4 regions of the Enterobacter sp. UPMP2061 genome follow, and region 1 is predicted to be linked to each of the others. Evidence: predicted binding sites of a transcription regulator. Region 1 holds the regulator's gene; each other region holds the start of a gene.

Region 1 (3,115 bases):
AGGCAAACGCGTCACGACCGTGCTTGTGCCTTCGCAGTTGCAGGACAAGAACAACGGTCAGGCTCCGGCACAGAAAAAGAGTAACTAATTCGTTATGGCAACTTTAACTGCAAAAAACCTCGCGAAAGCGTATAAGGGCCGCCGCGTCGTCGAAGATGTCAGTCTGACCGTCAACTCCGGCGAAATCGTGGGTTTGCTTGGCCCTAACGGGGCGGGTAAAACCACGACCTTCTACATGGTGGTGGGCATCGTCCCGCGTGACGCCGGCAACATCATCATCGATGATGAAGATATCAGCCTGCTGCCGCTGCATGCCCGCGCGCGTCGTGGCATCGGCTATTTGCCGCAGGAAGCGTCTATTTTCCGCCGCTTAAGCGTGTTCGACAACCTGATGGCCGTGCTCCAGATCCGTGACGATCTGACCAGCGAGCAGCGCTCTGACCGTGCGAACGAGCTGATGGAAGAGTTTCATATCGAGCATCTGCGTGACAGCCTCGGCCAGGCGCTGTCCGGTGGTGAACGCCGCCGCGTTGAGATTGCGCGCGCGCTGGCAGCAAACCCAAAATTCATCCTGCTGGATGAACCGTTTGCGGGCGTTGACCCCATCTCCGTTATCGATATCAAACGTATCATTGAGCACCTGCGCGACAGCGGGCTTGGCGTACTGATCACGGACCACAACGTTCGTGAAACGCTGGCCGTGTGTGAGCGCGCCTACATAGTGAGCCAGGGCCATCTGATTGCCCACGGTACGCCGCAGCAAATCCTCGAAGATGAGCATGTTAAGCGCGTGTACCTTGGGGAAGACTTCAGACTCTGATAGGGTAGAGGTTAAGTCACGCCGAACCGGAGAAAAACGCTCTGAACATGAAGCAAGGTTTGCAATTACGGCTCAGCCAGCAACTGGCCATGACGCCGCAGCTACAGCAGGCAATCCGTCTGTTGCAGCTGTCCACGTTAGAACTCCAGCAGGAGCTCCAGCAGGCGCTGGACAGCAATCCGCTGCTGGAGCAAACCGATCTTCATGACGAGGTAGACGCCCAGCAGACGCAGGACACAGAAACGCTCGACTCCGTAGATGCGCTCGAACAGAAAGAGATGCCGGACGAACTGCCGCTGGATGCCAGCTGGGACGAAATCTACACCGCGGGTACCCCTTCCGGGACGCGTGCAGACTACCAGGACGATGAACTCCCGGTCTACCAGGGCGAAACCACCCAGTCGCTTCAGGACTACCTGATGTGGCAGGTAGAGCTGACCCCTTTCTCCGATACCGATCGCGCCATTGCCACCTCGATTGTCGATGCCGTTGACGACACGGGCTATTTGACCGTGACGCTGGACGAGATTCTGGAAAGCATCGGCGATGACGAGATTGAACTGGAAGAGATTGAAGCCGTCCTGAAACGCGTTCAGCGTTTCGACCCGATTGGCGTCGCCGCGAAAGATCTGCGCGACTGCCTTCTGATCCAGCTTTCGCAGTTTGCCAAAGAGACACCGTGGATTGACGAAGCCCGGCTCATCATCAGCGATCATCTGGATCTGCTGGCGAATCACGACTTCCGCACCCTGATGCGCGTCACACGCCTGAAAGAAGAGGTGCTGAAGGAAGCGGTGAATCTGATCCAGTCGCTCGATCCGCGTCCGGGGCAGTCGATCCAGACCAGCGAACCGGAATATGTCATTCCTGATGTGCTGGTGAGAAAGCACAATGGCCGCTGGGTCGTTGAACTGAACGCCGACAGCATTCCTCGCCTGCAAATCAACCAGCAATACGCCTCCATGTGCACCAGCGCCCGTAACGATGCTGATAATCAATACATTCGCAGCAACCTTCAGGAAGCACGCTGGTTGATCAAGAGTCTGGAGAGCCGTAATGACACGCTGCTGCGCGTCAGCCGCTGTATTGTCGAACAGCAGCAGGCGTTCTTTGAGCAGGGCGAAGAGTTTATGAAACCGATGGTGCTGGCGGACATCGCCCAGGCCGTCGAGATGCATGAATCAACCATTTCCCGCGTGACCACGCAGAAGTATCTGCACAGCCCACGCGGTATTTTTGAGCTTAAGTATTTCTTCTCCAGCCACGTGAACACCGAAGGCGGCGGCGAAGCCTCGTCAACGGCTATTCGCGCCCTGGTGAAGAAGTTGATCGCCGCGGAGAACCCCGCGAAGCCACTCAGTGACAGTAAGTTAACCACCATGCTGTCCGATCAGGGTATTATGGTGGCACGTCGTACTGTCGCGAAGTATCGAGAGTCTTTATCCATTCCGCCGTCTAACCAGCGTAAACAACTGGTTTGACACAACCGATAAGGAAGACACTATGCAGCTCAATATCACCGGACATAACGTCGAGATTACTGAGGCTTTACGCGATTTTGTAAACACTAAGTTTGCGAAACTCGAGCAGTATTTCGAGAGGATCAACCAGGTCTATGTTGTGTTGAAAGTGGAGAAAGTGACGCATATCTCGGATGCGACCCTGCACGTCAACGGAGGGGAACTCCATGCCAGTGCGGAAGGGCAAGACATGTACGCGGCTATCGACGGCTTGATTGATAAGCTTGCGAGACAGCTCAATAAACATAAAGATAAACTGAAACAACACTAATTGTCCGGGCAGTTAACGGGTGCAGGACGGCCTGTTGTGAAACACAACAGGCCATTTGTACAGTTAGCGCTTAGGTGAAATTATGATAAACAACGATTCCGCTCTTCAACTGAGCAATGTCCTTAACCAGGATTGTACCCGCAGTGGCGTTCACTGCCAGAGCAAAAAACGTGCGCTGGAAATCATCAGTGAGCTGGCCGCAAAACAGCTGGGTCTGCCGCCGCAGATCGTGTTTGAAGCCATTCTGACCCGTGAAAAAATGGGCAGTACCGGCATCGGCAATGGCATTGCGATCCCGCATGGCAAGCTGGAAGAAGATACGCTGCGTGCCGTGGGGGTGTTTGTGCAACTGGAAACGCCTATCGCTTTTGACGCCATCGATAACCAGCCTGTGGATCTGCTTTTCGCGCTGCTGGTTCCTGCCGATCAGACCAAAACCCACCTGCACACGCTGTCGCTGGTTGCCAAACGTCTGGCGGATAAAACCATTTGTCGTCGACTGCG
Region 2 (3,115 bases), on a different contig from region 1:
AAACCGCTTTCCATCGCCGTGCTGTTGCTGTGGATCGCCGCGATTGCGGAGGTGACCGGTCCGCTGCTTATCAGCTATTTCATCGACAATATGGTGGCGAAAAACTATCTGCCGCTGGGGCTGGTGACGGGGCTGGGCGTGGCGTATGTCGGCCTACAGCTGACGGCGGCGGGGCTGCACTATGCGCATTCGCTGCTGTTTAACCGGGCCGCCGTGGGCGTGGTCCAGCAGCTTCGCACGGATGTGATGGATGCCGCGCTGCGCCAGCCGCTGAGCGAGTTTGATACTCAGCCGGTCGGGCAGGTTATTTCGCGCGTCACCAATGACACCGAGGTGATCCGCGACCTCTATGTAACCGTTGTCGCAACGGTTCTGCGCAGTGCCGCGTTGATTGGCGCGATGCTGGTGGCGATGTTCAGCCTGGACTGGCGTATGGCGCTGGTGGCGATCGCTATTTTCCCGGCGGTGCTGATTGTGATGGTAATTTACCAGCGCTACAGCACGCCGATTGTTCGTCGCGTGCGCGCTTACCTCGCAGATATCAATGATGGCTTCAACGAAGTGATCAACGGCATGAGCGTTATCCAGCAGTTTCGCCAGCAGGCGCGTTTTGGCGAGCGAATGGGAGAAGCCAGCCGCTCGCACTATATGGCGCGGATGCAGACGTTACGGCTGGATGGCTTCCTGTTACGCCCGCTGCTGAGCCTCTTCTCTGCGCTGGTGCTGTGCGGGCTGTTGATGCTGTTTGGCCTGACGACGCGCGGAACCATCGAGGTGGGGGTACTGTACGCATTTATCAGCTACCTTGGACGCCTTAACGAACCGCTGATTGAACTCACCACGCAGCAATCGATGCTGCAACAGGCAGTGGTCGCGGGCGAACGTGTATTCGAGCTGATGGACAGGCCGCGTCAGACCTATGGCGATGACGAACGCCCGCTGGAAAGTGGATCCATAGCGTTTGATCATGTCTCGTTTGCCTACCGCGACGACCAGCTTGTCTTGCAGGATATCAACCTCGAGGTACCGTCGCGCGGTTTTGTCGCCCTGGTTGGGCATACCGGCAGCGGCAAAAGCACGCTCGCCAGTTTGCTGATGGGCTACTATCCGTTGACGCAAGGGGAGATCCGTCTGGACGGACGGCCGCTTGCCGCGCTTAGCCACAACGCGTTACGTAAGGGCGTCGCGATGGTGCAGCAGGATCCGGTGGTACTGGCGGATACCTTTTATGCCAACGTGACGCTGGGACGACCTTTCACGCCTGAGCAGGTATGGGAGGTGCTGGAAACGGTGCAGCTTGCGGATCTGGCGCGCGGGTTAAGCGAGGGGATCCATACCCGGCTGGGTGAGCAGGGCAATAATCTCTCGGTCGGGCAAAAGCAACTTCTTGCGCTGGCGCGCGTGCTGATTGAGACGCCACAGGTGTTAATTCTGGATGAAGCGACCGCAAGCATTGACTCCGGTACCGAGCAGGCGATCCAGCAGGCGCTGGCTGCCGTGCGGGATCGCACTACGCTGGTGGTAATCGCCCACCGCCTCTCAACGATCGTCGATGCTGATACCATTCTGGTGTTGCACCGTGGCCAGGCCGTTGAACGGGGGACGCACAGAGCGCTGCTTGAGGCAAAAGGACGCTACTGGCAGATGTATCAGTTGCAGCTGGCAGGCGACGAACTGGCCGCCAGCGAGCGCGAGGAAGAATCACTCAGCGCCTGATGCACCATAACAAGGCAATGCGCTAACAGACTTAACCGTTGGTGCAAAACTGAAACGCACCCTGCACTGTCATGGTGCGTTTTTTTTCATCCCTACCCGGCGCATGCGCGCCGCGGCGCTTTCCTCCTCACCTTTCACTTCTGGCACACCCTTTGCAATATCCCTTTCGTGTTAGCTGCGGCCATTACCGAATTCTGACTGGAGGGGATATATGAAGCTGGTTACGGTGGTAATCAAACCATTCAAACTCGAAGACGTGCGTGAAGCGCTGTCTTCCATGGGTATTCAGGGACTGACTGTCACCGAAGTGAAAGGCTTTGGGCGTCAGAAAGGTCATGCCGAGCTTTATCGCGGGGCGGAATACAGCGTTAACTTCCTGCCAAAAGTGAAGATTGATGTGGCGATTGCCGACGATCAGCTTGATGAGGTGATTGATGTCGTCAGCAAAGCAGCCTACACCGGAAAAATTGGCGACGGCAAAATTTTCGTTGCCGAACTACAGCGCGTCATTCGCATCCGTACCGGCGAATCTGACGAAGCGGCGTTGTAAGTAACTCCTGGCACACAGTGATAGGGATCGAGAAAATGAAGAAAGCAACAATGAAAACAGGTCTGGGTTCGCTGGCACTGCTGCCGGGCCTGGCAATGGCTGCACCTGCTGTGGCAGACAAAGCCGATAACGCCTTTATGATGATTTGCACCGCGCTGGTGCTGTTCATGACGATTCCGGGGATCGCGCTGTTTTACGGCGGCCTGATCCGCGGCAAGAACGTACTCTCCATGCTGACGCAGGTTGCCGTCACGTTCGCGCTGGTGTGCGTGCTGTGGGTGGTTTACGGTTACTCGCTGGCCTTCGGGGAGGGCAACGCCTTCTTCGGCAACGTTAACTGGGCGATGCTAAAAAATATCGAACTGACCGCAGTGATGGGCAGCTTCTATCAGTATATTCATGTCGCGTTTCAGGGTTCATTCGCCTGCATCACCGTGGGGCTGATTGTGGGCGCGCTGGCTGAGCGTATCCGCTTCTCTGCGGTACTGATTTTCGTGGTGGTCTGGCTGACGCTCTCCTATATCCCGATTGCGCATATGGTCTGGGGAGGTGGTCTGTTGGCTTCCCATGGCGCGCTGGACTTTGCGGGCGGTACCGTTGTGCACATCAACGCCGCGGTAGCAGGTCTGGTAGGCGCATACCTGATTGGTAAGCGCGTGGGCTTCGGGAAGGAAGCATTCAAGCCGCACAATCTGCCGATGGTCTTTACCGGCACCGCCATCCTCTATTTTGGCTGGTTCGGCTTCAACGCAGGTTCAGCCAGCGCCGCTAACGAAATCGCCGCGCTGGCCTTCGTGAATACCGTTGTGGCAACCGCCGGCGCTATCCTCTCATGGGTATTTGGCGAGT
Region 3 (3,115 bases), on a different contig from region 1:
GCGCGTGGCGATAGCGGCACCCGTTGTCTGGCAAATCACCGAATTTCTGCGCGGCTGGGTACTGACCGGCTTCCCGTGGTTGCAGTTCGGCTATAGCCAGGTAGACGGCCCGCTGAAAGGCCTGGCCCCGGTCATGGGCGTGGAGGCGATCAACTTCCTGCTCATGGCGGTCAGCGGCCTTCTGGTGCTGGCTCTGGTGACACGTAACTGGAAGCCGCTGGTTGCCGCGTTGATCCTGTTTGCCCTGCCCTTCCCGCTGCGTTATATCCAGTGGTTTACGCTGGAGCCCGCGCGCGCCACGCAGGTTTCTCTGGTACAGGGCGATATCCCGCAGTCCCTGAAATGGGATGAGAATCAGCTGCTGAACACGCTGAAAATCTACGCCAACGCCACTGAAAAGGTGATGGGCAAATCGCAGCTCATCATCTGGCCTGAGTCTGCGATCCCGGACCTGGAGATCAATCAGCAGCCCTTCCTGAAGATGATGGACGATCTGCTGCGCGCGCGCGGCAGTACGCTGATCACCGGAATTGTGGATGCGCGTCTCAATCAGCAGAACCGCTATGACACGTACAACACGATCATTACGCTCGGTAAGGACAGCGAATACAGCTATACCTCCACCAATCGCTACAACAAAAACCACCTTGTACCGTTTGGCGAATTTGTTCCGCTGGAGTCTATTTTGCGCCCACTGGCACCGTTCTTTGATTTGCCGATGTCCTCATTCAGCCGGGGCCCTTACGTTCAGCCGCAGCTGCATGCGCACGGTTTTGCCCTGACGGCCGCCATTTGCTACGAGATTATCCTCGGCGAGCAGGTGCGCGATAATTTCCGCCCGGACACCGACTATCTGCTGACCATCTCAAACGATGCGTGGTTCGGTAAATCGATTGGCCCGTGGCAGCACTTCCAGATGGCGCGAATGCGTTCTCTGGAGCTGGCACGTCCGTTGCTGCGCAGCACCAATAACGGCATTACCGCCGTGATTGGTCCGCAGGGTGAAATCCAGGCCATGATCCCGCAATTTACCCGTGAGGTGCTGACTACTAACGTCACGCCAACTACCGGGCTTACGCCTTACGCGCGCACCGGGAACTGGCCGCTGTGGATTTTGACCTTGCTCTTCGGCTTTGGCGCAGTACTGATGAGCCTGCGTCAGCGTCGTAAATAACCTTACCTTCTGTTGCCGGGTGGCGGCTACGCCTTACCCGGCCTACTCTCCGCCGCCCCCACCCGACAATTTCCTCCCAAACTTCAATTCTGGCACGCCTGTTGCTTTGTTTATTCATATCAACGCTGTCTGGCTTAACGTGCAACTTTGTCGCACCAGCGTAGATCATCGGTAGCACCGAAACGGTGCAACGAGGGATTATTGCCTCTGAATGGTGCGGCGCGCTTCGCAAAAATAAACAATAACGCAGCAAAATCTTTACATTAAGCCAGACTAAATGTTAACAAGCTTGCATAACACTGCACTCGCATTGCGCGAGATATAACAACATCACAATGGGTATCTATGCGTCACTGGCGCTGATAAGAAAGGAGTTGGGTATGCAATTACGTAAACTGGCCACAGCAATGCTGGTTATGGGAATGTCTGCGGGGGTTGTCCACGCTGAAGACGCTCCGGCAGCAGGAAGCACTCTCGACAAGATTGCCAAAAACGGCGTGATCGTGGTCGGCCACCGTGAATCTTCTGTCCCGTTCTCTTACTACGACAACACGCAAAAAGTCGTGGGCTATTCACAGGATTACTCCAACGCCATCGTTGAAGCCGTGAAGAAAAAGCTGAACAAACCTGACCTGCAAGTGAAGCTGATCCCCATCACTTCACAGAACCGTATTCCTCTGCTGCAAAACGGCACATTTGATTTTGAATGTGGCTCAACCACCAACAACCTTGAACGTCAGAAACAGGCCGCTTTCTCGGACACCATCTTCGTTGTGGGCACCCGCCTGCTGACGAAGAAAGGCGGCGACATCAAAGATTTTGCTGACCTGAAAGGCAAAGCGGTTGTCGTGACCTCCGGTACCACGTCCGAAGTGCTGCTGCACAAGCTGAACGACGAGAAGAAAATGGACATGCGCATCATCAGCGCGAAAGACCATGGCGACTCCTTCCGTACCCTGGAAAGCGGCCGTGCTGTCGCGTTTATGATGGATGACGCCCTGCTGGCGGGCGAACGCGCGAAAGCGAAGAAACCAGACAACTGGGAAATCGTCGGTACCGCCCAGTCGAAAGAAGCCTACGGCTGTATGCTGCGTAAAGGTGACGAGGACTTCAAGAAACTGATCGATGACACCATCGCTCAGGCGCAAACCTCCGGCGAAGCGGCAAAATGGTTCGACAAATGGTTCAAGAACCCAATTCCACCAAAAAACCTGAACATGAACTTTGAACTGTCTGACGACATGAAAGCGCTGTTCAAATCACCAAACGACAAAGCTCTTAACTAATTAGAACGACAGGGGCGGGATCTCCTGCCCTCTCGATTGTCGGGAAGCATGGACAGACTATACGTTGAGTGGTCGTTCCCCACTCAGCGCAAAAATTGAGCTTCTCACCAATCTTCGAGGGTAGCGCTGCTACCCTTTTTTTTCTGGAGTTTACTATGTCAATTGACTGGAACTGGGGCATCTTTCTGCAACAAGCCCCGTTCGGCAACACCACCTATCTCGGCTGGCTGTGGAGCGGCTTTCAGGTTACCGTTGCGTTATCGATAACGGCGTGGATTATCGCGTTTCTTGTCGGTTCGCTGTTCGGTATTCTGCGTACCGTCCCTAACCGTTTTCTCTCTTCGATTGGCACGCTCTATGTGGAACTGTTCCGTAACGTTCCGCTGATCGTGCAGTTCTTTACCTGGTATCTGGTGATCCCGGAACTGCTGCCGGAAGATCTCGGCATGTGGTTTAAGGCCGAGCTGGATCCTAACGTACAATTTTTTGTCTCCTCTATGCTGTGTCTGGGGCTGTTCACCGCTGCGCGCGTCTGCGAGCAGGTACGTGCCGCCATACAGTCACTGCCGCGCGGGCAAAAGAATGCGGCACTGGCAATGGGCCTGACTCTGCCCCAGGCCTACCGTTACGTACTGCTGCCTAACGCTTACCGCGT
Region 4 (3,115 bases), on a different contig from region 1:
GGAGGCGCGGGTATCCGAAGCAATGACCCAGGGCGGGCTGACGCTGAATGCCGACAGCCGCGCGATTGAAGCCAAAGAGGTGCTGATGAAGCGCAAAATCACCGCCGCGCCGGTGGTGGACGAGCACGGCAGGCTGTGCGGCGCGATCAACCTGCAAGACTTCTACCAGGCGGGGATTATTTAACCCTTCAGCCCCAGACGTTTCGCCAGCCTGTGAAGGTTGGCGACGTCCATCTCCAGCGCCCGCGCGCACGCCGCCCAGCTGCGGTTATTCTGCTCCAGCGCGCGGGCGATCATCTGACGCTGGAACGCATCCGTCGCCTCGCGCAGGTTTTCGTTCACGCTCTCAGGTATCACCGGCTTCACGGGCGGCATCGTTTCCTCATGCAGCGCGAAATGGCGCGCATGAATAACCACTTCATCCCCCGAACGCGTTGCCCGCGCCAGCACCACCGCGCGGTGGATCGCATGTTCCAGCTCACGCACGTTACCCGGCCAGCCGTAGCTCAGCAGGTGCGTCCTCGCGCCAGGACTTAGCACCACGCGGGAAAGCCCCATTTTGAGCCGACACTGTTCGCAGAAAAAGCCCGCCAGCAGAACCACATCCTCGCCCCGCTCGCGCAGCGGCGGCACCGTGAGCGGGAACACGCTCAGACGGTGGAACAGATCGGCGCGGAAATTCCCCGCCAGCACCTCTTCGCGCAGATCGCGGTTCGTCGCCGCCAGCACGCGCACATCCACGCGTAAGCTGCGATCGTCTCCCACGCGTTGAATATCGCCATACTGCAACACCCGCAGCAGTTTGGCCTGGAGCGAAAGGGAGAGTTCGCCAATTTCATCGAGGAACAGCGTGCCGTTATCAGCCATTTCGAACTTGCCGCTGCGGTTGCTGATCGCCCCGGTAAAGGCCCCTTTGACGTGTCCGAACAGCTCGCTTTCCGCCACGCTTTCCGGCAACGCCGCGCAGTTGAGATAGACCAGCGGATTCACCGCACGGGGCGAGGCTTCGTGGATCGCTTTTGCCACCAGCTCTTTACCGGTGCCGGTCTCCCCGAAGATCAGCACGTTCAAATCAGACGCGGCGACAATCTCAATCTCTTTTTTGAGCTGCGCCATGCCCGGCGAAAGGCCGATCATTTCGGTGTGCGCCACCTGCTCAAACGCCGTCGGGCTACCCGGAAGAATATTCTGGCTCTCCAGCTGTTCTATCAGCAGGGCGTTGTTCAGCGCCCCGGCCGCCAGCGCGGCAATCAGCCGTAGCTCTTCGTCGCTGAAGGTATCGAACTGATCAGGCGACATGCCGTCGAGGGTTAACGCGCCAATCAGGTTCTGCCCGGCAAACAGAGGCAGGCCGATACAGGCGTGCACCTTCAGGCTCTCCTGTCCGGGGATCAGGCCGTCGTAAGGATCGGGCAGATCGCTGTCTGCCGGGAAACGCACCACGTCACCCGCGCGGGCGATGGTTTCCAGACGCGGGTGGCCCTCCAGGGTAAAGCGCCGCCCGAGTACGTCCTTCGCCAGACCGTCGATAGCCAGCGGAATAAACTGCCGCCCTTCGTAACGCAGCAGCGCCGACGCATCGCAATCCAGCACGTGGCGCAACGTGGAGATCAGCCGCTGAAAGCGGTCCTGATGACCAATACCGGTTTGCAGTTCTATGGCGATCTTCGCCAGCACATCTACGGAAAAGCTCATCTCTGCCTCACTGTCATTTTGACAATACATAATGTCATATTGACAATTTTTAAGATAGTCAAAATGACTACCCACTAAGGAGCATCGAAACGAAAACACATTATTTTCAACAAATTAAAAAGTTGGCACGCAACTTGATATATGACAGTCATCTTATTTGAAAACGCCGTATTAAGTTGAGGTTGCTATGTCTATTCTGGTTAAAAATAACATTCATTGGGTGGGTCAACGTGACTGGGAAGTACGTGATTTTCACGGGACGGAATACAAAACGCTGCGTGGCAGCAGCTACAACAGCTATCTCATTCGTGAAGGTAAAAACGTCCTGATCGATACCGTCGATCACAAATTCAGCCGCGAGTTCGTGCAGAACCTGTGCAGCGAAATCGATCTGAATGACATCGACTACATCATCATCAACCACGCGGAAGAGGATCACGCCGGGGCGCTGACCGAGCTGATGTCCCACATTCCGGATACCCCGATCTACTGCACCACCAACGCCATTGACTCCATCAACGGCCACCACCACCATCCGGAGTGGAACTTCCACACCGTGAAAACCGGCGACACGCTGGATATCGGCAATGGCAAACAGCTGATCTTCGTGGAAACCCCAATGCTGCACTGGCCGGACAGCATGATGACCTACATGACCGGTGACGCGGTGCTGTTCAGTAACGACGCCTTCGGCCAGCACTACTGCGACGAACGTCTGTTCAACGACGAAGTGGATCAGACCGAGCTGTTCGAACAGTGCCAGCGCTACTACGCCAACATCCTGACCCCGTTCAGCCGTCTGGTCACGCCAAAAATCACCGAGATCCTCGGCTTCAACCTGCCGGTGGATATGATTGCCACCTCCCACGGCGTGGTATGGCGTGAAAATCCAACCCAGATTGTCGAACTGTACCTGAAGTGGGCGGCGGACTATCAGGAAGATCGCATCACCATCTTCTACGACACTATGTCCAACAACACCCGCATGATGGCGGACGCCATTGCCCAGGGCATCAACGAAGTGGACCCGAACGTGGCGGTGAAAATCTTCAACGTGGCGCGCAGCGATAAGAATGAGGTGTTGACCAACGTCTTCCGCTCCAAAGGCGTGCTGGTGGGTACCTCCACCATGAATAACGTGATGATGCCGAAAATTGCCGGACTGGTGGAAGAGATGACCGGCCTGCGCTTTCGTAACAAACGCGCCAGCGCCTTTGGTTCACACGGCTGGAGCGGCGGCGCGGTAGACCGTCTCTCCACCCGTTTACAGGATGCCGGTTTTGAGATGTCCCTGAGCCTGAAGGCGAAATGGCGTCCGGATCTCGACGCGCTGGAAATCTGTCGCCAGCACGGTCGCGACATTGCCCGCCAGTGGGCGCTTGCGCCGCTGCCGGAAACCGCACCCGCCGCGGCGGTTACG

What was found. The regulator sigma-54, encoded in region 1, starts transcription at its own class of promoters, with help from an activator protein. The targets are predictions, from matches to a motif close to GTTGGCACANNTTTCGCTNT.
Region 2: the regulator sigma-54 is predicted to act here: its motif matches at 1,856-1,875, upstream of glnK (P-II family nitrogen regulator).
Region 3: the regulator sigma-54 is predicted to act here: its motif matches at 1,263-1,282, upstream of ACWKXX_RS01910 (amino acid ABC transporter substrate-binding protein).
Region 4: the regulator sigma-54 is predicted to act here: its motif matches at 1,817-1,836, upstream of norV (anaerobic nitric oxide reductase flavorubredoxin).

What each region holds. Positions count from the first base shown of each region.
Region 1 covers NZ_JBSKJP010000004.1:81,927-85,041, reverse strand. The annotation lists gene lptA (lipopolysaccharide ABC transporter substrate-binding protein LptA) at 1-88, shown strand, start outside; gene lptB (LPS export ABC transporter ATP-binding protein) at 95-820, shown strand; gene rpoN (RNA polymerase factor sigma-54) at 868-2,301, shown strand; gene hpf (ribosome hibernation promoting factor) at 2,324-2,611, shown strand; gene ptsN (PTS IIA-like nitrogen regulatory protein PtsN) at 2,694-3,115, shown strand, end outside.
Region 2 covers NZ_JBSKJP010000001.1:166,976-170,090, forward strand. The annotation lists gene ACWKXX_RS00825 (SmdB family multidrug efflux ABC transporter permease/ATP-binding protein) at 1-1,716, shown strand, start outside; gene glnK (P-II family nitrogen regulator) at 1,928-2,266, shown strand; gene amtB (ammonium transporter AmtB) at 2,302-3,115, shown strand, end outside.
Region 3 covers NZ_JBSKJP010000001.1:396,773-399,887, reverse strand. The annotation lists gene lnt (apolipoprotein N-acyltransferase) at 1-1,174, shown strand, start outside; gene ACWKXX_RS01910 (amino acid ABC transporter substrate-binding protein) at 1,555-2,460, shown strand; gene gltJ (glutamate/aspartate ABC transporter permease GltJ) at 2,616-3,115, shown strand, end outside.
Region 4 covers NZ_JBSKJP010000010.1:14,909-18,023, forward strand. The annotation lists gene gutQ (arabinose-5-phosphate isomerase GutQ) at 1-184, shown strand, start outside; gene norR (nitric oxide reductase transcriptional regulator NorR) at 181-1,695, opposite strand; gene norV (anaerobic nitric oxide reductase flavorubredoxin) at 1,883-3,115, shown strand, end outside.